DNA from 2 places in the Silvimonas sp. JCM 19000 genome. Region 1 is predicted to be linked to the other one. Evidence: riboswitches for the same ligand, from Rfam matches in the RefSeq annotation. Region 1 holds a riboswitch; the other holds the start of a gene.
What was found. A riboswitch is a leader RNA that binds a small molecule or an ion and turns the genes downstream of it on or off. The one in region 1 is predicted to bind thiamine pyrophosphate.
Positions count from the first base shown of each region.

Region 1 (10,763 bases):
TGGCTGTTGTTGTACGGCGCCAGCATCAGCCTGGGGCAGTTTGCGTTTTTGTTCAGCGCTATTTATGTGGGCATGCCAGCCGGACTGGCGTCGCTGGTACTGCAGGCGCAGGCGTTCTTTACCGTAATTCTGGCGGCGATTTTTATGCATGAGGCCATCCGCTGGCATCACCTGACCGGCATGCTGGTATCGGCTTGCGGCCTGGCGCTGATCGGCAGCGGCGCGACCACCGGCTCGTTCTCTCTGGCGGGTTTCGGGCTGACCTTGTGTGGGGCGCTCTGTTGGGCCACCGGCAACCTCACCATCAAAAAGATCGGCGCGGTTAATCCGTTGAGCCTGGTGGTGTGGGGAGGACTGGTGCCGCCGCTGCCGTTTTTTGCGCTGTCTTATCTGCTCGAAGGTCCGGCCCGCATCAGCGCTGCGCTGGCGCATTTCAGCCTGAACAGTTTTCTGGCGGTGTCTTATCTGGCTTATTTCGCCACCGGCGTCGGCTATATGTTGTGGGGCCGCTTGCTGGGCAAACATCCGGTCGGCCGCATCGCACCACTCACTTTGCTGGTGCCGGTAGTGGGCTTGATCAGCGCGTCGCTGCTGCTGGACGAGCGTTTGTCCGCGCTGCAATGGCTGGGTGGCGCGGTGGTGATGCTGGGCTTGCTGATCAATGTGTTCGGCCCGCGCTGGCTGGCTGCGCGCACGCTGACGGCCTAAGCGCTATCATCGCGCATCGCCCACCCTCGGGATTGTTGTATGCCGTATACGCTTGAAAATCGTCTGGTCATCGGCGTGGCTTCCAGCGCCATGTTTGACCTGGCTGAGTCGGACGCTGTGTTCCGGGCCGAAGGCGAGGCCGCCTATCGCAAGTATCAGGAAGACCACCTCAACGACACGCTGCGCCCCGGCGTGGCGTTTTCGTTTGTGCGGCGTTTGTTGTCGCTGAATGACCTGCGCAACGATCCGGAAGACCCGTTGGTTGAGGTGGTGCTGCTGTCGCATAACGACCCGGACACCGGTTTGCGTGTGATGAAATCAATCGAAGCGCACAGGCTGGGCATTACCCGCGCCATCTTCATGCAGGGCCGCGCGCCGTACGAATACATACCGGCGCTGGAAATCTCGCTGTTCTTGTCGGCCAATCAGGACGATGTGCGCAAAGCCATACAGCGCGGTTATCCGGCCGGTTATGTCATGGCCTCTACCCTGGTCGACGATGAGGATGATGCCGAGCTGCGTATTGCTTTCGATTTTGACGGCGTACTGGTCGATGACGAATCCGAAAGCGTGATGCAATCCACCGCCAGCCTGGCGCGGTTTCATGAGCACGAAACGCGTAATTTGCTCACGCCGCATAATCCCGGCCCCTTGCAGGACTTTTTGATGCGAGTGGCGCGGATACAGGCGGTGGAAATCCAGCATCGGCTGGAAGACCCGAGTTATCAGAACCGCTTGCGCGTCTCAGTGGTCACCGCACGCAATGCCCCGTCGCATGAACGCGCGCTCAACACGCTCAAGAGCTGGGGCGTGATGGTGAACGATGCGTTTTTTCTGGGCGGCATCGAAAAGCGCAAAGTGCTGGCGGTGCTGCGTCCGCATATCTTTTTTGATGACCAGAGCGGGCATTTGCAGAAATCAGCCAGTGTGGTGCCGAGCGTGCATATTCCGTTTGGCGTAACCAACCGCATGCTGGAATAGACCCGCAGCCAGTACGCTGGGCAAAAAAAATCGCGCCACCCTTGCCAGGGTTGCGCGATTTTTATATCCAGCTGCCGCCGGGCCGTAATGGCTTAAGCGCGGTCTGCCAGCAGTGCTTCGCTGACGCCAACCAGTGTTGCCAGCGCAATGCCTTCAGCGGCCAGCTTGACCGAATCCAGCGGCGGGAAAGTCGGCGCTACGCGGATATTGGCGTTGCGCGGATCGTTGCCATTGGGGAAGGTATTGCCAGCCGGCACCATGGCCACGCCTGCTTCTTCGGCCAGTTGCACCACGCGTTTGGCGCTGCCGTCACGCACGTCCAGGCTGATAAAGTAGCCGCCTTCCGGTTTGGTCCAGCTGGCAACGCCACGGCCGGCCAGCAGGTTCTCGAACACATCCAGCACGGCGTTCATTTTCGGATTGATCAGCGCGGCGTGGCCCTTCATCAGATTGGTCAGGCCAGCAACATTCTGGATGAATTGCACATGACGCAACTGGTTGGGCTTGTCCGGACCAATCGAGCGGAAGCTCATGTTTTTGCTCATCCACGCCACGTTGGCTTTGGACGAACCAAACAGCGCCAGGCCCGCACCGGCAAAGGTGATCTTGCTGGTCGACGCATACACAAAAGCGCGATCCGGATTACCGGCAGCGGCGCAGGCATCCAGAATATTGGCGACTTCATGCGGGGTGTCGGTCAGATGATGCACCCCGTAGGCGTTGTCCCAGAACAGGCGGAAATCAGGCGCGGCCGTTTTCATGCGTGCCAGCCGTTCCACCGTTTCGTCGGAATAGGTTTCGCCAGTGGGGTTGCTGTATTTGGGTACGCACCACATGCCTTTGATGCTGGCGTCTTCTGCCACCAGTTTTTCTACCACGTCCATATCCGGACCCTTGCCGGTCAGCGGTACGGCAATCATCTTGATGCCGAATTGTTCGCAGATGGCAAAGTGGCGATCGTAACCAGGCGCGGGGCACAAGAACGTCACCGGGGCGGCCGACCACGGCGCATTGCCGCCGGGCACGCCTTTGAGCAGTGCGTACACGATGGTGTCGTGCATCAGTTCCAGCGAAGCATTACCCGCCACGATCACTTGCTCGGCCGGTGCGCCCAGCATGTGTGCAAACAGCGCGCGCGCTTCGGGCAGGCCAGCCACACCGCCGCCATAGTTACGCAGATCGCCGCCGCCTTTGGCCGCTTCTTCATCGGTCTGGCCCAGCAGCGCGTTGGACAGATCCAGCTGTTGCGCGGACGGCTTGCCACGAGTCGAGTCCAGCTTCAGACCACGCGCCTTGAACGCGTCATAGCGTGCGCGCACGGTGGCGTGAAATTGCTTCAGGGCTTCGTTGTCCAGAGCGGTGAGATCACCGGCAGGCAACAGCGGCTGGGCTTGATCCATGACATCCTCATAACGGTTGTAAGAGCCGAAGCTGGCTCGAAAGGGTAGCCCGCTATTGTGCCAGCACCCGCGCGGTTTGGCAGGGCGGGTTTGGCAGCAAGTTGAGAATTTTCGGACAGAGGTGGTGGCGGCAGCGCCGGTGGGCGGCGCGATCGTGATGGCCATCACGACCGCAGCGCAGCGGCCCGGCCCTTATGCCGGACGCTTGGCGTAAAACTGGATGGTTTGCAGCGAGGCCGCGGTGGTCGGAGGCGGCGCATCAAAGATATGCGGTTTCATCGCGCCCACCACATGCATCTCACAGGGTTTGCAATCAAAACGTAGCGTGTAGGTTTCGTTGCCGGTTTTCAGCGTCATCGGCTCGGCCTTCACCTGGCCCTGTACGCCTTTAACGCCCTTGGCCTGCTTGGGGCACAGATTGTAGGAAAAGCGCAGGCAATGCTTGGTGATCATCAACGACACTTCGCCCGGCTCTTCGTGTGCCTCGTACGCGGCGGCGATCAGTTGCACACCATGGCGCGTGTAAAAGTCGCGCGCGGCCTGGTTGTAGACGTTGGCCAGGTAGGACAAAGACGTTTCCGGGTATGGCGCCGGCGGCGTCACTTCGGCCTTGCGCGGCAAGCGCTGCCACGCTTTCAGGCGGGCGGTTTCCAGTAATTCGACCGCATCACGGCGTAAGGCATTGATCGCGCCGGCGGGCACAAACCAGGTTTGCGCGGTCTGGATATCGATATGCACCGCGTTGAACATGGTGTTGCCCAGCTTGGCCAGGTTGTCGTGCAGCGTGGCTTGCGCTTTCTCGACGTTCTGCGCCGGTTGCAGTTCCAGCGCCGCATGCGCGGTGGCGCTACAGCCGTCTTCGTCAGTCAGCGTCAGCGCCAGGCCGCTGGCTTCGTCGCGCAGCTGCAGCCAGACATCGACCTTGCGTTCAGACGATTTGCGCGTCAGCGCCAGTTCCCAATTGTGATCACGGTTGCGGTGTACGGTGACGCCGGGCTTGAGGCCTTCCAGCGCCTGCATCGGCTCATTGGGCGACACGCGCCACAGATCGCCGCGCGCGCCGGTGCCAATTTTCTCCACCGTGTTGGCTTGCAGGCCGACCACTTCGCGCTTCTTCATATAGTTAAGGCCGTCGCCATTGGCGAGGGGCGCGGCGCTGTCGAGTTCAAACCACGTCGGGCCGAGGCGCGTGACGGTGCCGATTTCCACGCCCACATATTTGGGCGATTCAAACGCGCCAATGTCGGGCAGGCGGCCATTTACAAAGTAATCGGTGTGGCCGCGATGGAAGTTCTTGTCGACATCGGGCGTAAAAAACACTTCGGTCTGGCCGCTGGAGGCGCGCGCCAGTTCGGGGCGGCGGGTCAGGATTTCGTCCAGCAACACGCGATAATGCGCGGTAATGTTTTTGACGTAACCCATATCCTTGTAGCGGCCCTCAATCTTGAAGGAACGCACCCCGGCATCGATCAGCGCTTCCAGATTGGCGCTCTGGTCGTTGTCTTTCATCGATAACAAATGCTTGTCGAAGGCCACCACGCCGCCCGAGGTGTCGGTCAGCGTGTACGGCAAGCGACAGGCTTGCGAGCAATCGCCACGATTGGCGCTGCGGCCGGTATCGGCATGGCTGATAAAACACTGGCCGGAATACGCCACGCACAGCGCGCCATGGATAAAGAATTCGATGGTGGTGTCGGCAGGCACGGCATCGCGCACCTTGCGGATCTTGTCCAGCGTCAGCTCGCGCGCCAATACAATTTGCGAAAAGCCGCTATCGGCCAGAAAGCGTGCTTTTTCTGGCGTGCGGATATCGCATTGGGTGGACGCGTGCATCTGCATCGGCGGCAGATCGAGTTCGAGGATACCCATATCCTGCACAATCATCGCATCCACGCCAGCGTCATACAGCTGGCGGATCAGTTTGCGCGCGGGTTCCAGTTCGCTGTCGTGCAGGATGGTGTTGAGCGTGACAAAAATGCGCGAACGATAGCGATGGGCAAAGCGCACCAGCTCGGCAATTTCGCTGACTTCGTTGCTGGCGTTGTGGCGCGCGCCAAACGACGGGCCACCGATATACACGGCATCCGCCCCATGCAGAATTGCCTCGCGGCCAATTTCTACCGTCCTGGCGGGGGCAAGCAATTCAAGTTGATGGGGCAGCAAGCTCATATAAATCAATCCGGTGGGGCATCAAGGGGCAGAACTATACAGGGGCTGCCGCGGCCACGCCAAAGCGCTGGACGAGCGCAGCCTGGCTGACACGCACAGCATGCTTATGCCTGCAGTTCATCAAGAGCAGCACAGTGGCGGGCTGTCGCTTTTTGCAGGTGAGTTTTACCGCATGATCTGGATCAAGCGCGGCGCTGATCCGGATAGTCCCGATGGATGCCTGGGCGGCAGATTGGCGGCTTCTTTCCCCTGTCCGGATGTTGCTGATGTTGACCCGCTTTATTCTCAAGCGCTGCCCCGAAGGCCACTTTCTGTTTCGCCTGGAAAACCGTAAAGGCAAAACGCTGTTGACCAGCGAACCCTGCGCCAGTCGGGCCGATGCGCTGGCCGCCATCGATGCAGTACGCGCCAGTGCCTTGCGCATGACGCGTTATGTGCGCCGTACCGATGATTACGGCTTACCGTATTTTGTCTTGATGGATGCCAACGCCAATGTGCTGGCTTCGGGCGAATCGTATGGCACGTGGCGGGCGGTGGAACTGGTGATCAGCACGGTATCGCGGGATGCGGGCAAAGCGGTGATCGAGGAACTGCCGTGAGGCGCGCCAGACATGAGCTGCATGCGCCGCTGGCGGCGGTGCGCTCGGAGGCCCGAGTGCACCGCGTTGCTGGCAGGCGGCGGGGCGCCGCGCCAATTTACTCTTTGTGATAAACCTCGGCACCGCGCTTCACAAACTCGATCGACTTGGCTTGCATGCCTTGTTCCAGCGCTTTGGCCTCATCCAGGCCTTGCTGTGCCGCATAGTCGCGCACGTCCTGGGTGATTTTCATCGAGCAGAAATGCGGACCGCACATGGAACAGAAGTGCGCCAGCTTGGCGCCTTCCTGCGGCAGCGTTTCGTCGTGGAACGAGCGCGCTTTGTCCGGATCAAGGCCCAGGTTGAACTGGTCTTCCCAGCGGAATTCAAAGCGCGCTTTCGACAAGGCGTTATCGCGAATCTGTGCGCCCGGATGACCCTTGGCCAGATCAGCGGCGTGCGCGGCCAGCTTGTACGTGATGATGCCTTCCTTCACGTCGTCCTTGTTCGGCAAGCCCAGATGCTCTTTGGGCGTGACATAACACAGCATGGCCGTGCCATACCAGCCGATCTGCGCCGCACCGATGGCCGAGGTGATGTGATCGTAGCCGGGGGCGATGTCGGTGGTCAGCGGTCCCAGCGTGTAGAACGGCGCTTCGGAGCAGTCTTGCAGCTCCAGATCCATATTTTCTTTGATCAGCTGCATCGGCACGTGGCCGGGGCCTTCGATCATGACCTGCACATCGTGCTCCCACGCAATCTGGGTCAGCTCGCCCAGCGTGCGCAGTTCGCCCAGTTGCGCTTCATCGTTGGCGTCCCAGATCGAACCGGGGCGCAGACCATCGCCCAGGCTAAAGCTGACGTCATACGCCTTCATGATTTCGCAGATATCGGCGAAGTGCGTGTACAGGAAGTTCTCTTTATGGTGCGCCAGACACCACTTGGCCATGATCGAGCCGCCGCGGCTCACAATGCCGGTCATGCGGTTGGCGGTCAGCGGCACATAGCGCAGCAGCACGCCCGCGTGGATGGTGAAGTAATCCACGCCTTGTTCGGCTTGCTCGATCAGCGTGTCGCGGAACAGCTCCCACGTAAGGTCCTCGGCCTTGCCGTTCACCTTTTCCAGCGCCTGATAGATCGGCACCGTGCCAATCGGCACCGGGCTGTTACGCAGTATCCACTCGCGCGTTTCGTGGATGTTTTTGCCGGTGGACAAATCCATGATGGTGTCCGCACCCCAACGGATGCCCCACGTCATCTTGTCGACTTCTTCATTGATCGAAGACGTAACCGCCGAGTTACCGATATTGCCGTTGATTTTCACTAGGAAGTTGCGGCCAATAATCATCGGCTCCACTTCGGGGTGGTTGATGTTGGCGGGGATGATGGCGCGGCCGCGCGCGATTTCGTCGCGCACAAATTCCGGCGTGATCTTCTCGGGGATAGAAGCGCCAAAGCTCTGGCCCGGATGCTGGCGCAGCATCAACTCAGCCATGCGCTTGCCCTTGCCGCCCAGCGCCAACAGGCTCTCAATATATTGTTCGCGGCGCAGGTTTTCGCGGATGGCCACGTATTCCATCTCGGGCGTCACAATGCCGCGACGGGCGTAATGCATCTGCGACACATTGGCGCCGTCTTTGGCGCGGCGCGGCTGGCGGTGCAGTTCAAAGCGCAGCGGGTCCAGGCTTTTATCGGCGGCGCGCAGGCGACCGAATTCGCTGGTCAGATCATCCAGCAAGACGGTGTCGTTGCGTTCTTCAATCCACGGGCCGCGCACGCTGGGCAAACCCTTGCGCACATCGATGCTGGCGCTGGGGTCGGTATACAGGCCGGAGGTGTCGTAGACGGTAATGGGCGGGTTTTGCTCGCCGCCAAACGCGGTGGGCGTGTCGCTTTGGCTGATTTCGCGCATCGGTACGCGGATGTCCGGGCGACTGCCGGTTACGTAAACTTTGCGCGAATTGGGCAGCGGCTGAATGGCCGCAGCGTCGACGTGGGCCGTATCGGCAGTGAAATCCAGGCGGGTATTCATGGCGTCTCCTAAACAGAAAGACGGCGCGGGGTGCGCGTAAAGACGCCAGGATGGATGAGATGCGAGGCGGCTTCGCTTCCCTACGCCGGTGTGAACCGGATCAGGTGCTGAGGGACTCTCTCATCCGCGATCTACGCGGAACCCCTAGCGAAACTCAATGCTGTGAACGGTATCCAGTTTATGCAATAATCGCAAGCTAATTTCGAGCGCAAACGCCGGTTTGCTGTCAGGTCTTAAGGTGAAAAAATGGATTGGGAACACGCCCGTTATCTGTTGGTAGAACAACAAATCCGCCCGTGGGATGTACTGGATCAGAAGGTACTGGACCGGGTACTGACCGTTAAACGTGAAGACTTTGTGCCGGCCGATAAAAAGGCGCTGGCCTTTGTCGATACCGATCTGCCGCTGGGCCATGGCTCGGTGTTGATGTCGCCCAAGCTGGAAGCACGCATGGTGCAAGACGCCGAAGTCCAGCCGACCGACAAGGTGCTGGTGGTTGGCGCCGCCACCGGTTATGTGATGGCGATGGCCGCAGGTCTGGCCAATCAGGTTTATGGCATCGAAATCGAGCCCGAACTGGCGGCCCAGGCCGAAGCCAATCTGGCCCGCGCCGGCATCCGCAATGCGCGCGTGATTGTCGGTGATGGCATGGGCGGCATTCCCACCCAGGCCCCGTTTGACGTGATTATCGCGACCGGTTCGTTCTATGAAGTGCCGCAAGCACTGAAAGACCAACTGGCTGTGGGCGGCCGTTTGATCGCCATCGTCGGCGAACTGCCGATCATGAGCGCCACGCTGCTGACCAAGGTCGACACCGCCGCATGGCGCAGCGACAAGCTGTTTGAATACAACCTGCCGCGCATGAAGAACGCCCCGGCCAAGCCGGTGTTCCAGTTCTAAGCGCGGTAGTCGATACCCCAAAGGCGTGGTCATGCACCACGCCTTTTTAACGTCTGGCGCTTATCCTGCGCCAGCGCCTTTGTGGATTAAAAAACATGCAGCAAATGCCCGCCCTTGATCTGGCCGCCCGCCTGGCCGATACCAGCAAACCCAAGCCCGTGCTGCTGGATGTGCGCGAGCCGTGGGAATACGCGCTGTGCCATCTGGCCGATAGCGTGTCGCTGCCGATGAACGAAATCCCCAATCGGTTCAATGAACTGGATGAAGACGCCGAAATCGTCGTCATCTGCCATCACGGCATGCGCAGCTACCAGGTGGGTGTGTTCCTCGAGCGCCAGGGCTTTGGCCATATCGTCAATCTGGCCGGCGGCGTGGATGCCTGGGCCAACGACGTTGACCCGGCCATGGCGCGCTACTGATCACGTCAGTCGACGCGCATTACAACGACAACAAACCGCGCACGCCGTCGGCATCCATCTGGTCGCCCCGGCCGCGCGCGATGATTTCGCCGCGTTCCATCACCAGATAATGGTCGGCCAGCGAACGCGCGAAATCGTAGTACTGCTCCACCAGCAAAATCGCCATCTCGCCGGTCTCGGCCAGGGCGCGAATGGCGCGTTCGATATCTTTGATAATCGACGGCTGGATACCCTCGGTGGGTTCATCCAGGATCAGCAACTTCGGCCCCATCGCCAACGCCCGGCCGATTGCCAGTTGCTGCTGTTGGCCGCCAGACAAATCGCCACCGCGCCGTCGCAACATTTGCTTGAGCACCGGAAACATTTCAAAAATCCGTGGTGGAATCGGCGTGCTGCCCGGCCGTGACGCCAGCCCCATGCGCAGATTTTCTTCCACCGACAGCCGCGAAAAAATCTCGCGCCCCTGCGGCACATAGCCGATGCCAGCGCGCACGCGGTCATACGACGCCAGCTTCGTGATGTCCGCACCGCCAAACTGGATACTGCCGCTGCGTGTGGGCACCACGCCCATCAACGATTTCAGCAGCGTGGTTTTGCCAACACCGTTGCGGCCCAGCAGCGTGGTTACTTTGCCCGGCTCGGCGGTAAAGCTCAGGCCGCGCAGAATATGGCTGCCGCCGTAATATTGATTGAGGTTTTCGACTTGGAGCATGGCGGGTTCCTTTGCTTTGTTAGCGCCCGAGATAGACTTCAATCACGCGGTCATCGGCCTGCACCGTGGCCAGATCGCCTTCGGCCAGCACGCTGCCTTCGTGCAATACGGTGACCTTGCCGCCCAGTTTTTCCACAAACGCCATATCGTGTTCGACCACCACCAGCGAATGCTGCCCGGCCAGCGAGACAAACAACTCCGCCGTGCGCATGGTTTCGTCATCGGTCATGCCCGCCACCGGTTCATCCAGCAGCAGCAATCTGGGTTCCTGCATCAGCAACATGCCAATTTCCAGCCACTGCTTTTGCCCGTGCGACAACAGCCCGGCCAGCCGATGCGCTTGTGCGGTCAGGCGGATTTGTTCCATTACCGTTTCGATGCGACCACGCGCCTCGCTATCCAGCTTGTAAAACAGACTGCGCCAGACGCGCTTGTCCATTTTCATCGCCAGTTCCAGGTTCTCGAACACGGTGTGTTGTTCGAACACGGTGGGTTTCTGGAATTTGCGGCCGATGCCGGCATGAGCGATTTCCGGTTCTTTGAGCCGCGTCAGATCCAGCGTTTGCCCAAAGAAAGCCTTGCCGCTATCGGGCCGCGTTTTGCCGGTAATCACATCCATCATGGTGGTCTTGCCCGCGCCGTTGGGGCCGATAATGCAGCGCAATTCGCCCACGTCGATATGCAGACTGAGTTTGTTCAACGCCTTGAAACCATCAAAGCTGACCGAGATTTCGTCCAGATACAGGATGACGCCGTGGGCGATATCCAGGGCGCCGGGTGTGACGGCGCGCGCCTGGCCGGCGCTGGCATCGGCCCACTGCGGGCGGTCTTCAATCGCGGGCGTGATCATGCGGCGTGCTCCTG
Region 1 is NZ_BAAIHC010000007.1:179,828-190,590, forward strand. It holds gene ACYQ1A_RS09115 (EamA family transporter) at 1-708, shown strand, start outside; gene ACYQ1A_RS09120 (5'-nucleotidase) at 748-1,689, shown strand; gene ACYQ1A_RS09125 (aspartate aminotransferase type Ic) at 1,782-3,089, opposite strand; gene ACYQ1A_RS09130 (peptidase U32 family protein) at 3,282-5,258, opposite strand; gene ACYQ1A_RS09135 (YegP family protein) at 5,525-5,857, shown strand; gene thiC (phosphomethylpyrimidine synthase ThiC) at 5,955-7,868, opposite strand; TPP riboswitch at 7,929-8,024, opposite strand; gene ACYQ1A_RS09145 (protein-L-isoaspartate O-methyltransferase family protein) at 8,115-8,768, shown strand; gene ACYQ1A_RS09150 (rhodanese-like domain-containing protein) at 8,864-9,187, shown strand; gene urtE (urea ABC transporter ATP-binding subunit UrtE) at 9,207-9,899, opposite strand; gene urtD (urea ABC transporter ATP-binding protein UrtD) at 9,919-10,749, opposite strand; gene urtC (urea ABC transporter permease subunit UrtC) at 10,746-10,763, opposite strand, start outside.

Region 2 (10,763 bases), on a different contig from region 1:
GCACCTGGCCTATGCCGATCTGGGCGCGCACATAGGACTCATAGTCGTCAGTCACCACGGCTACATCAAGGCAACTGGCCCAGTACATCAGCGCCGTGTCGTAATCGGCCAAGGTGTAATAAGCGCGTGCGATTTCTTGCTGGCAATCAGCAATATGCAGCCGGAAACCATATTCCTCGCCCAGAAACAGGCTGTGGCGCATCAGCGCGATGGCTTCCTGGTAACCGCCCAGCAAGGTCAGTGCGCGGGCGTGGTTGAGCAAGCCTTCGACAAAACCATAGCGATAATCGATGGCAACGGCTTTGCGGCAGGCTTCTTCGGCCAGCGGCAAGGCATCAGCGCTCATGGCCCGGTACATGGCGCGCGCGCTCTGGTTGAGCGTATCGACTTCGGTGGGGGTGGGGGTGGTCTGGTCCATGCCGGCTGAAACTCGCTTTATGCTTTCAATATGCATCAGCTCTAATATGGATGCACCAGCGCGAATTACAACATCATCGTAAGCAACATGACAATAAGGCGTATGTTGTTACGGTACGGACGGCAGACAAACCAGGCTTGAACGGTGTTATTGCTGATTCAGGCGTAATTCCATGGTGGCGAGTTGCGGCGAAGCATAGGCCTGTTGCAGCAATTGGTTACGTAGGGTCTGGTAGGCCGTCTCATGCTGCACGGCGGCATCGTGGTCTTCGCAGCGGGCGTACAGCTCGGCCAGCGCGCGGTGCGCCTGCGCCAGCAAATGCTGCGATCCCATGGCCTCGGCCAGCGCCAGCGAGCGGCGCAACTCATCTTGCGCGCTCTCGTAATAGCCGCTGCCCATGCTGCTGCGGCCCAGCCAGAGCAAGCTGCTGGCTTCGCCCCAGGTATTGATATGCAGGCGGTTGATCTTGAGCGCCACCATCAGGCTCATGCGTGCGCGGTCCAGCTCGCCGCGTGCCAGATGAATCTGCCCGACCACGCTGTAAATCTCGGCTTCGTATTCCAGATTCTGGCCGGCACGCACCAGGGGCAGCGCCTGCTTGAGTGTGGCGTGCGATTCTTCAAATCGATTCAACCGCATCAGATCGACCGCGATATTGATCAGGCAGATGCTGACCAGATGCGGATCGTCCTGTGCCTCGGCCAGGTCCGCCGCGCGGCGGTGATGCGCCAGCGCGGTTTCGTATTGTTCGTGCGCAAACAGCAACTGCCCCAGGCCCACATGCGCGCGCGTGCGGAATTCCGGTGCGACGGCACTGTCCGGCAACTCCAGGCAAGCCAGCCAGCAATCGCTGGCGCGCTCGTACTGGCCTTGCGTGTAATACACGCGCGCCACCATTTGCAGGGCCGCGCCACGGGTGCAGCCGATATCATTTTTCTCGCCGATTTCCAGCGCGCCGATCAGATCATCCAGCGCTTCGCTACCCCGGCCAAACATATATAAAGCAGACGCGTGCACCACCAGCGCGGCCGCCTCGCCCTGCCGATAGCCGAGGGCGCGCGAGGCCTCGCGGGCCTGGTCAGCCAGCGCCAGCGCTTGCGCACTTTGCGAAGACGTAATTCGACGTGCCTGCGCCAGCAGGTCGTCGATTTCGGATTGATTCAAGGTGTGCCTTTCGGAATAGCGGGGAATGCGTCGTCTCAGAATAGAAGACGCTTACGATCAGAATTATCGTAATGCTGCCTTGAGCGGCCGTGGCGTGCAAGCCACGCCCAGCGGCCGCCCGCCCCGGCCTGAGTCCCCACAACGCCGGGCGCGGGTCTGTGCCTTGTGCGCTAGCTGGCGGCCACGATCTGCGCGCACTCGGCGGGCCCCAGTTTGCCCAGCTCTCCCAGCTTGTCGCGGCCGTGCCGCGTAAGTTGCTCAGCCACTTTTTGCGCGGCGTCGGCGGGGTCAACGCCGTAATCATCCAGCCGCGTCTTGACGCCCATGCGCTCGAAAAAGTCGGCAGTGGCGTTAATCGCCTGTTCCGCCACGCTGACGTCATCACCCTGCAGATTCCAGACGCGGCGCCCGTATTGCGCCAGCTTGGCCTGCTTGTCGGACAGGGTTGCGCGCAGCAAGGCGGGCAAGGTCACCGCCAGCGTCTGTGCATGGTCCATGCCGTACAGCGCGGTCAATTCATGGCCGATGGCATGCGTGGCCCAGTCTTGTGGCTGGCCCACGCCGACCAGGCCAAACAGCGCCTGGTTGGCGGCCCACATCACGTTGGCGCGCGCGGTTTCGTCGTCAGGCTGGGCCAGGGCTGTGGGGCCGACTTCGATCAGCGTTTGCAATATGCCCTCGGCCAGGCGGTCCTGCACTAGCGCACCCGCGGGATAGGTCAGATATTGCTCGGTGGTGTGGATAAACGCATCGACCACGCCATTGCCGATCTGCCGCGCGGGCAAGGTGGCGCTAAAGCCCGGATCCAGCACCGCAAAACGCGGAAACACCAGCGGATTCTTGAATGACATCTTGTCTTGCGTGGCGCGGCGGGTCACCACCGAAGCCAGGTTGCTTTCCGACCCCGTCGCCGGCAGTGTCAACACCGCGCCTAGCGGCAAGGCGGCCTCCAGCTTGATCCGGTTACCGACGATCAGCCAGGGGTCCAGCGCCGGATCAAGCGCGATTGCCGCGGCAATAAACTTGCCGCCATCGATGACCGAACCGCCGCCCGCCGCCACGATCCATGCCACGCCCTGTTCGCGCCCGAGTGTCACGGCCTTCATCAAGGTTTCAAATTCGGGATTGGGCTCGATACCGGCGAATTCGAGCACGGTGCAATCGCTGAGCGCGGCGCTGATCTGCTCATACGCGCCATTCTTTTTGATACTGCCACCGCCATACACCAGCAGGACCTTGCTGCCCGCCGGAATCTCATCGCGTAAGCGCGCGATCTGACCAGTGCCAAAGTGAATACGAGTGGGATTGTGGAAAGTAAACGGTTTCATGCGCGGCTCCTGAACGGAATCCCGCAATTGTACGCTGCTGCCCGCACGGCCAGCGTCAGCGTGTGCCATGCATGCGTTGTTGGATTACGCGACCAGGCGTTGTTCCAGCGCCTGCAGCCGGGCAAAGGTACCGGGGCGCACGATGCTGTTAAAGATTTCCTGATAGCGCCGGTGATGCAGTTCGGCCTGCGCCAGATCGCCCATGCGCGTCCAGGTTTGCGCCAGCAGGTGATGCGCCTGGAAAGTCTTGTGCGACACGCCCAGATCCGAGGCCAGATCGAGCGCTTGTTGCAGCACGCGCAAGGCCGCCGGTAGATCGCCAGACATCAGGTACCAGCGACCGCGTGCCAACATGCGCAGGTTCTGGCCCCAACGCCAGACGATATCAATATTGTCAGCCACATCCAGCCAATGCCCGGCGGTCACCAGGTCTTCGCATTCCAGCGCGGTGGTGGCCAGGTAGACCGCAATCTCGACCAGGTATTCGGAATGGCCGATCTCGCGCGCCAGCGGCAGGGCTTTTTCCAGTGCTTCAACCGCATCGACCAGGCGGATCATGCGCAGGCAATCGATGGCCACGTTGATCAAAACCCGGCAGCGCAGTTCGGCCGGAGCATGGGCCTGATCGGCCAGAATTTCGGCGCGGCGATGGTGGGCCAGTGCGGTATCGAAAGCGTCGTGGGCAAAATAGATCTGGCCCACGCCGATATGCGCATGAATGCGGGTGTTGGCGCTGAAGCCGACATTGCGCGGGTCAAGGCAATCGGCCCAGTTGTCGATGGCGTCGTCGTATTCACCAATCGTGTAATAGATGCTGGCCATCGCATGCATGATTTCGCCGCGTTCGGTTTCCAGATCGGAGGTTTCGGCGACGGTGAGCGCGCGCAACAGCACCATTTGCGCGTCGTGCAACTGGCCAAACGCCAGCTGCATATGCGAAAGCCGCAGCAAGGCGCGGACGGCGACCGTGGGTTCGGTCTCGGCATCGATCAACCCTGTCGCTTGCGTTGCCAGCCGGAGGGCCAGCACCGCGTCGTCATAGGTATGTCGTTCGCTTTCATCGATTAAGGCGTCGATGTGCGCGACCCCGGTCAGTTGCATGGTGTGTACTGCGCGCGTTTGCAATCAAAGGCGCCAGCCTGGCATGAAAGTGTCCGTCCTACAAGATTGGATGACGCGTAGCTGACCGCTAGATGGGCGACTTGACAAGCCGATTGCGGGCCAGGGCGCATAAATACTGTCATGTCTGTAGCGGGCTGGCGCGGTGTTGATGGCAGAAAAGCCACAGCGCGGATGCCACCCCGCCGTTGGTCACCTGGCTGGCTCCGCTGGCGATTTTGCCGTTCGTCGCGGGTGGTCGGTTGTCCTACAAAAGCGCACGGGCGGGTCTTACAACAGCCGCCGTGGCATCGACCATGATGTAAGTCAGCGCAGGCAATATTAATTGCGTTTGAAACGCCCTGCCCGTGCTCACGCTGACTGATAACAATCTTTCGAGGAGTAGCGTAATGAAGCTGGCAATTTATGCGGCCGTGGCGACGGCAGCCTGGGGTGCAGCAGGCATGGCGCCTGCGGCGGATAACGCGGTGTATGGCGGCTTTGGCACCACCGGCTTTGTGCTGGGCTACAACCGTGCGTTTTCGGAGCAATGGGGCGGCCGCATCGAGGCCGACGCCTTCCACTACAACCGCAGCTTTGACACCAGCAGCGCCAATTACGATGGCAAACTCGATTTCAGATCTGCCGCCGTGTTTGCCGATTTTTACCCGTGGCATAACGCCTGGCGTATCAGCGCGGGTTTCTTTGCAGGCAACAACGATGCCGAGGGCCAGGGCACGCCCAAGAACACCACGTATACGTCCAACGGCGTGACCTATAACCTGGATGGACAGCATCTTGATTTCAAAGCCGATCTGCCTTCGGTGCGACCCTATCTGGGCGTGGGCTACGGTAGCGCACGCCGCCCCAACGGCGGTCTGGGCTTCTTTGCTGATGTCGGCGTGGCTTATGGTCGGCCCGATGTCAGCCTGACCTCGTCGATCCCCTTGCCCAATGCCGATGCCCAGGCGCGGCTGGATGAAGAGCGTGACGAAATCCAGAACAAGGCCGACCAGCTGACATGGTTTCCGGTGGTCCGCGTCGGGCTCAGTTACGGCTTTTAAAACCGCGCTCTCCAGCAAGGCAAGGCTTGCCCCCGGCAGTGGGGCAGGCGCAAAATCGCGGCTGACTCGGGGTGCCCGCTATGGGCTGAGACATACCCGCATCACCTGATCCGGATCATGCCGGCGTAGGGAAGTCCACTGGCCTTCTTTTGCTGCGCGCCCGATCCGCTCCGGTCAGCACGCTAATTGCCCTCAAAAGGAGCCTTGCCTTGCCTACCCCGCTTAGCCTCGACCACGTCGCCCAACACCTCGCCCGCCTGCGCGCGCAATCCCCGCTGGTTCATCTGCTGACCAATGAAGTGGTGCAGGAAATCTCGGCCAATGTGCTGCTGGCCGTCGGCGCCGCGCCTGCCATGATCGTGGCCGAAGAAGAAGCTGCAGGCTTTGCGGCGATTGCCGGAGCCTTGCTGGTGAATGTGGGCACGCTGCATCCGCGCCAGTTGCGCGTCATCCATCTGGCGGTCGCCGCCGCCAACGCAGCGGGCGTACCGTGGACGCTGGATCCGGTGGCGGCAGGCGTATTGCCATATCGCACCGACGCGTGTCGCGAACTGATCCGGCTGCAACCGGCGGCCATCCGCGGGAATGCCTCCGAGATCATGGCGCTGGCGGGCTTTGGGGGCCAGGGTCGCGGCGTCGATAGCACGGCGGGCTCGGCCGATGCCGTCAGCGCAGCCGAACAACTGGCGCGCGATACGGGCGCCATTGTGGCCGTGACAGGCGAGACCGATTACATCACCGATGGCGAACGTACCTTGAGCGCGCCGTGGGGCCACCCGCTGATGACGCGCGTGGTCGGCACCGGTTGCGCCTTGTCTGGCCTGGTCGCCGCGTTTACCGCTGGCACAGCGGATCGCCTGCACGCCGTTGCCGCCGCCTGCGCCGTGGCGGGCTTGTGCGGCGCCAGCGCCACCGCCGCCAGCACCGGGCCCGGCTCGTTCAAACCGGCATTTCTGGATGCCTTGTACAACCTCGACCCCGCGCGCTTGCAGGAGCTGACCGCATGAAGCCACTGGATTTATCGCTGTACCTGGTGCTCGATCCCGATCTGTGTGGCGGGCATAACGGCATGCTGGATACCGCCCGCCTTGCCGCGCGCCACGGCGTCAGCGTCGTGCAATTGCGCGCCCCCGGCTGGAAAAAACGGCAGTGGCTGCAGACTGCGAGCGCGCTCAAAGCTTTGCTCGATCACGAAGGCGTGCCGCTGATCATCAATGATCATGTCGATATCGCGCTCGCCGTGGATGCCGCCGGCGTACATCTGGGCCAGGCCGATCTGCCTGCTGAAACCGCGCGCCGTTTGCTCGGGCCGGGCAAGATCATCGGGCTGTCCACCTCCAACGTGGCACATCTGGGCGGCGCACCACTAGATCTGATTGATTACATCGGCGTGGGCCCGGTTTACACCACCACCACCAAGCTGGATGCCGCGCCGGTGATCGGGCTGGACCAGTTTGCCGTGCTGATGGGGGCCAAACGCCTGCCCGCCGTCGCCATCGGCGGTATCAAAGCAGGCACCATCGCGCCCTTGATCAAAGCGGGCGCGGATGGCGTGGCGGTGGTCTCGGCGATTTGTGGCCAGACCGATATTCCGTTGGTCACGCGCGCGCTGGCTGATGAAATCGCCGGAGCGCGCGCATGAACGTCAACGCATTAACCATTGCGGGCTCCGATTCCGGCGGGGGCGCGGGCATCCAGGCCGATCTCAAGACGTTTTCCGCGCTGGGCGCTTATGGCATGAGCGCCATCACCGCGCTCACGGCGCAGAACACGCGGCGTGTCCAAAGCGTGCATGCGGTGCCGGCAGCGTTTGTGGCCGCGCAGATCGATGCCGTGTTCAGCGATATCCGCGTCGACAGCGTCAAACTGGGCATGCTGGCCAACAGCGAAATCATCGAAGCCGTGGCCGAGCGACTGGATTACGCCCGGCAAGAGCACGCGTTTTATCTGGTGCTCGACACCGTGATGATTGCCAAAGGCGGCCATGCTTTGCTGCACGCTGCTGCGGTAAGCGCCTTGCGCGAGCGCTTGTTGCCGCACGCCAGCCTGATCACGCCCAATTTGCCTGAGGCCGCCGCGCTACTCGGTTGCGATATCGCGCTGACTGAAACCGATATGCGCGAACAAGGCGAGGCGCTATTGGCGGCCGGGGCGCAGGCGGTGTTGATGAAGGGCGGCCATTTGCCGGCGGAACACAGCCCGGACTGGCTGATTACGCCGCAAGGCCAACAGCGTATCGCCCTTCCCCGCATCGCTACCCGCAACACGCATGGCACGGGTTGTACCTTGTCGGCGGCACTGGCCGCGCTGCGGCCCCGTCATGCAGACTGGGCCAGCACGCTGGTAGCCGCGCGCGCGTGGTTGCAGGCGGCGCTGGCCGCGGCAGACCGGCTGGAAGTGGGCCACGGCATCGGCCCGGTGCATCATTTTCATGCCTGGTGGTGACGGTCATGGCGGCGGCAGCGGGTCTGGGTGTGGACGCGGCGCATTGCCCCTTATGCGGCGCGCTCAATCAATGCGCCATCGCCGCGCAAACGGCCGCCAGTGATTGCTGGTGCATGCAAGCCGAGATCAACCCGGCGGCACTGGCCGCCCTCCCCCAAGCCGCGCTTGAGCGGGCCTGTCTCTGCCCGCGTTGCGCTGCCGGTGTGCAGGCGGCTACAGCGCCTTCAGCATAAACAGGCTAAGCGGATCCGCCTTGTAGCCGGTAAACGGGGTACAGGCTTCGTAACCGGCGCGCTGATACAGTCCGATCGCTTCCGGCTGATGCACGCCGGTTTCCAGATAAACGCAACGCACGCCGTGCCCGCGCGCCTGGCGTTCCAGAAAGCGCAACATGGCGCTCCCCACGCCGTGCCCGCGCCAGGCCGGTTGCACAAACATGCGCTTGAGTTCGCCATGCCCCGGCGTCAGCAAAATGCCGCCACAGCCAATTGCCTCACCGCTGGGCGTGCGCGCCACGGCAAAGGCCACATCGGCATAGGTCAGACGGCTGATGTCGGTGGCGTGTGTGCTGTCGGCGGGGTATAGCGGCGTCTGATAGGCATCCAGCGCGCTGATCAGGCGCACCACATCAGGCTGTGCGGGCGTCTCCAGCTGGATTTCAAAGTGCAGCACGGCCCAGGCCTCCACCACGTCACGCCGCAAAATACAGGGCTGGATCAATCGGGATCACTTCGACCCGGATCTGCCCATCCACCGCATTCAGCCCTGGGCGCAGACGCTCTACCAACAAGGCGGTGAGGGTTTCACCCACGCGCTGTTTGTTCTCCGGCGCGTGGCTGGCCATCATTGCCACCACCAGATGCACAAAGCCATATTGCGATTGCCCGTCGCCCACCCGGTATTCCGTGGCCAGTTGCGCACGGGTTTTAATGTCATGGGTCTTGAAGATGCCAAGGCCGATCAGCGCATCGTGGATGTCTTTGAGCAGCAGCGGCACCTGCAGATGTGTGCCGATATTTTCGGTGTAATGCAGCGTGACATTGGGCATTGCAAACGGACTCCGTGTTTGGGTAAGGCACGCTCAAGGCGTGGTGGCGATCACGACGCGGTCGCGACCGCCGCTTTTGGCGGCGTACAGCGCATGATCGGCGGCAGCAATCAACAATTGCGCGGTGTGGCCGTGTTGCGGAAAGAAAGACAAGCCTATCGAGACGCTGACTTTGCCCAGGGGTTGTTGCTGGAACACCGGGCGCAACAAGCCCATTTCGCTACGGATGGCTTCGGCGCGCTGCTCGGCCACCGGCTGATCGATTTCGGGCATCAGGATCATGAATTCCTCACCGCCCCAGCGCGACACCACATCGCCTTCGCGCACGGTGGCCAACAGCGTGCGCGCCACGTTCTGCAGCAGATAATCGCCAGCGTCGTGGCCAAAGTTGTCGTTAAAGCGTTTGAAGTGATCCAGATCCATCATCAGCACGGCAAAACGGCCGCCGCCGCGCCGCGCGCGTGCCAGTTCCAGCTCGAATTGTTCGTCCAGATAACGCCGGTTGAACAAACCGGTGAGCGGATCGCGCAGCGACAGATTTTGCAGCCGCTGGCGCAAATTGATGTTGGCCAGCGCCAGCGCCACCTGTTCTGAGAACGAGAGCATGATTTGCTGCGCCCGTGCCAGATTGCCATCGCCATCAATAAACGGCTCGGAGCGGCGCAAGTTAAGCAGGCCCACGTTCTGGCCTTGCGCGTACAGCGGAATACACAAGCTGTAGCGTTGTTCTTCCAGATGCAGATGTTTGCAGATCAGATTGGCTTGCAAATCGGCCAGCGGATGCAGGCGCCCCTGGCGCATGGCCCAGCAATCTTCGTGGCGCAACGCCACTTCGCTTTCCTCATCGCGCCCGCCCCACGAGCCTATGCGTTGCAGCAAGCCCCCGTTGCGCTCAGCCAGATACAGGCATCCGGCATCAGCCCCGATAAAGCGGCCAGAGAAGGTGGCCAGCACGCCCATGGCCTCGGTCAGCTCCATGCAGCTTTGCAGCAACTCGCTCATTTCGTTCAGCAGACCAATCTCTTCGGTCTGGCGTTTGAGCGAGCCCACCAGGGTTTGCAATTGCGTATTCACCACCTGCAACTGGCCTTCCGCCGATTGCCGCTCGGTCACTTGCAGTTCCAGGTTGCTGTTGACCTTGATCAGTTCGCGATTCAGCAAGCGGATGCTTTCTTCGTTTTCCTGGCGCTCGGTGATGTCGCGCAACATGCCGACAAACTGGCGGTCGCCCGACAGACGTAGCTCGCTGATGGCAATTTCGACCGGGATTTGCGCGCCATCATGGCGTACGCCGTTTACCACCTTGCCGTGATCAATCGGAAACACCGCGCCGGGGCGATGGTCGTCGACGTCTTCTTTAAACAGATCGGGCATCAGCGCATGGATACTGCGGCCGAGCATCTCCACGCCAGGGTAGCCAAAGATGTGCGTCGCGGCCGGATTGGCGCTGAGAATTTCGCCCTGGCTATTCAGCGTGATGATGCCGTCGACCGTGCTATCCAGAATCGCACGCAGCCAGGTTTCTTGTTCTTGCAGCGCCATGGCCGTTTGCTGTTGCTCGGCAATGCTGTTTTCCAGTTCACGATTGGCATGCGCCAGTTCGGCGGTGCGTTCCTGCACCCGGTATTCCAGGCCAGCGGTCAGCTCAGCCAGCTCATTGGCAATGCGCTCGCGGTCAGTAATATCCGTGATCACGCCCAGCATGCCGATCACTTCGCCATGCTCATCGTGGATGGGGCCGCTGGAAACAATCGCGTAGAGCGGCGTGCCATCGGTACGGCGAAAGCGGAAGTCATGCCGCTCCACCACACCCGACAAACGCCGTGCCATATTGCGCTGGGCCAGGGTTTGCTCGCTGGCATCCATAAAATCAAATAGATGCCGACCGCGCATGGCTTCTTCGGTGGTGCCGAGCATCTCGGCCATGGTGCGATTGACGAAGGTGGTGTAGCCCTCGTTATCCAGCGTCCAGATGCCCTCGACGGCGGTTTCGACCAGCTGGCGATAACGGCGCTCGCTCACTTCCAGGGTTTCGGCCGTGGCTTTGGTGAGCGCAATCTGGCGTTGCAGTTCGGCGTTGGTTTCGGCCAGCTCATCGCGGCTGGGCAGCGCCAGCAAGCGTGGAATCATCGGCCACAGCATGATGGCGGTGGCGCCCGAAATAATCGCCGTCACCAGCTTGGCGTAGCCTTCCAGCC
Region 2 is NZ_BAAIHC010000008.1:63,816-74,578, forward strand. It holds gene ACYQ1A_RS09475 (tetratricopeptide repeat-containing diguanylate cyclase) at 1-418, opposite strand, end outside; gene ACYQ1A_RS09480 (tetratricopeptide repeat protein) at 566-1,582, opposite strand; gene ACYQ1A_RS09485 (iron-containing alcohol dehydrogenase) at 1,753-2,910, opposite strand; gene ACYQ1A_RS09490 (tetratricopeptide repeat protein) at 2,995-4,011, opposite strand; gene ACYQ1A_RS09495 (hypothetical protein) at 4,419-5,072, shown strand; TPP riboswitch at 5,130-5,221, shown strand; gene thiM (hydroxyethylthiazole kinase) at 5,282-6,079, shown strand; gene thiE (thiamine phosphate synthase) at 6,076-6,714, shown strand; gene thiD (bifunctional hydroxymethylpyrimidine kinase/phosphomethylpyrimidine kinase) at 6,711-7,517, shown strand; gene ACYQ1A_RS09515 (cysteine-rich CWC family protein) at 7,523-7,750, shown strand; gene ACYQ1A_RS09520 (GNAT family N-acetyltransferase) at 7,731-8,189, opposite strand; gene ACYQ1A_RS09525 (5-carboxymethyl-2-hydroxymuconate Delta-isomerase) at 8,209-8,565, opposite strand; gene ACYQ1A_RS09530 (sensor domain-containing diguanylate cyclase) at 8,599-10,763, opposite strand, start outside.
Region 2: linked by a shared signal. The riboswitch ahead of thiM (hydroxyethylthiazole kinase) and the one ahead of thiC (phosphomethylpyrimidine synthase ThiC) in region 1 are both predicted to bind thiamine pyrophosphate.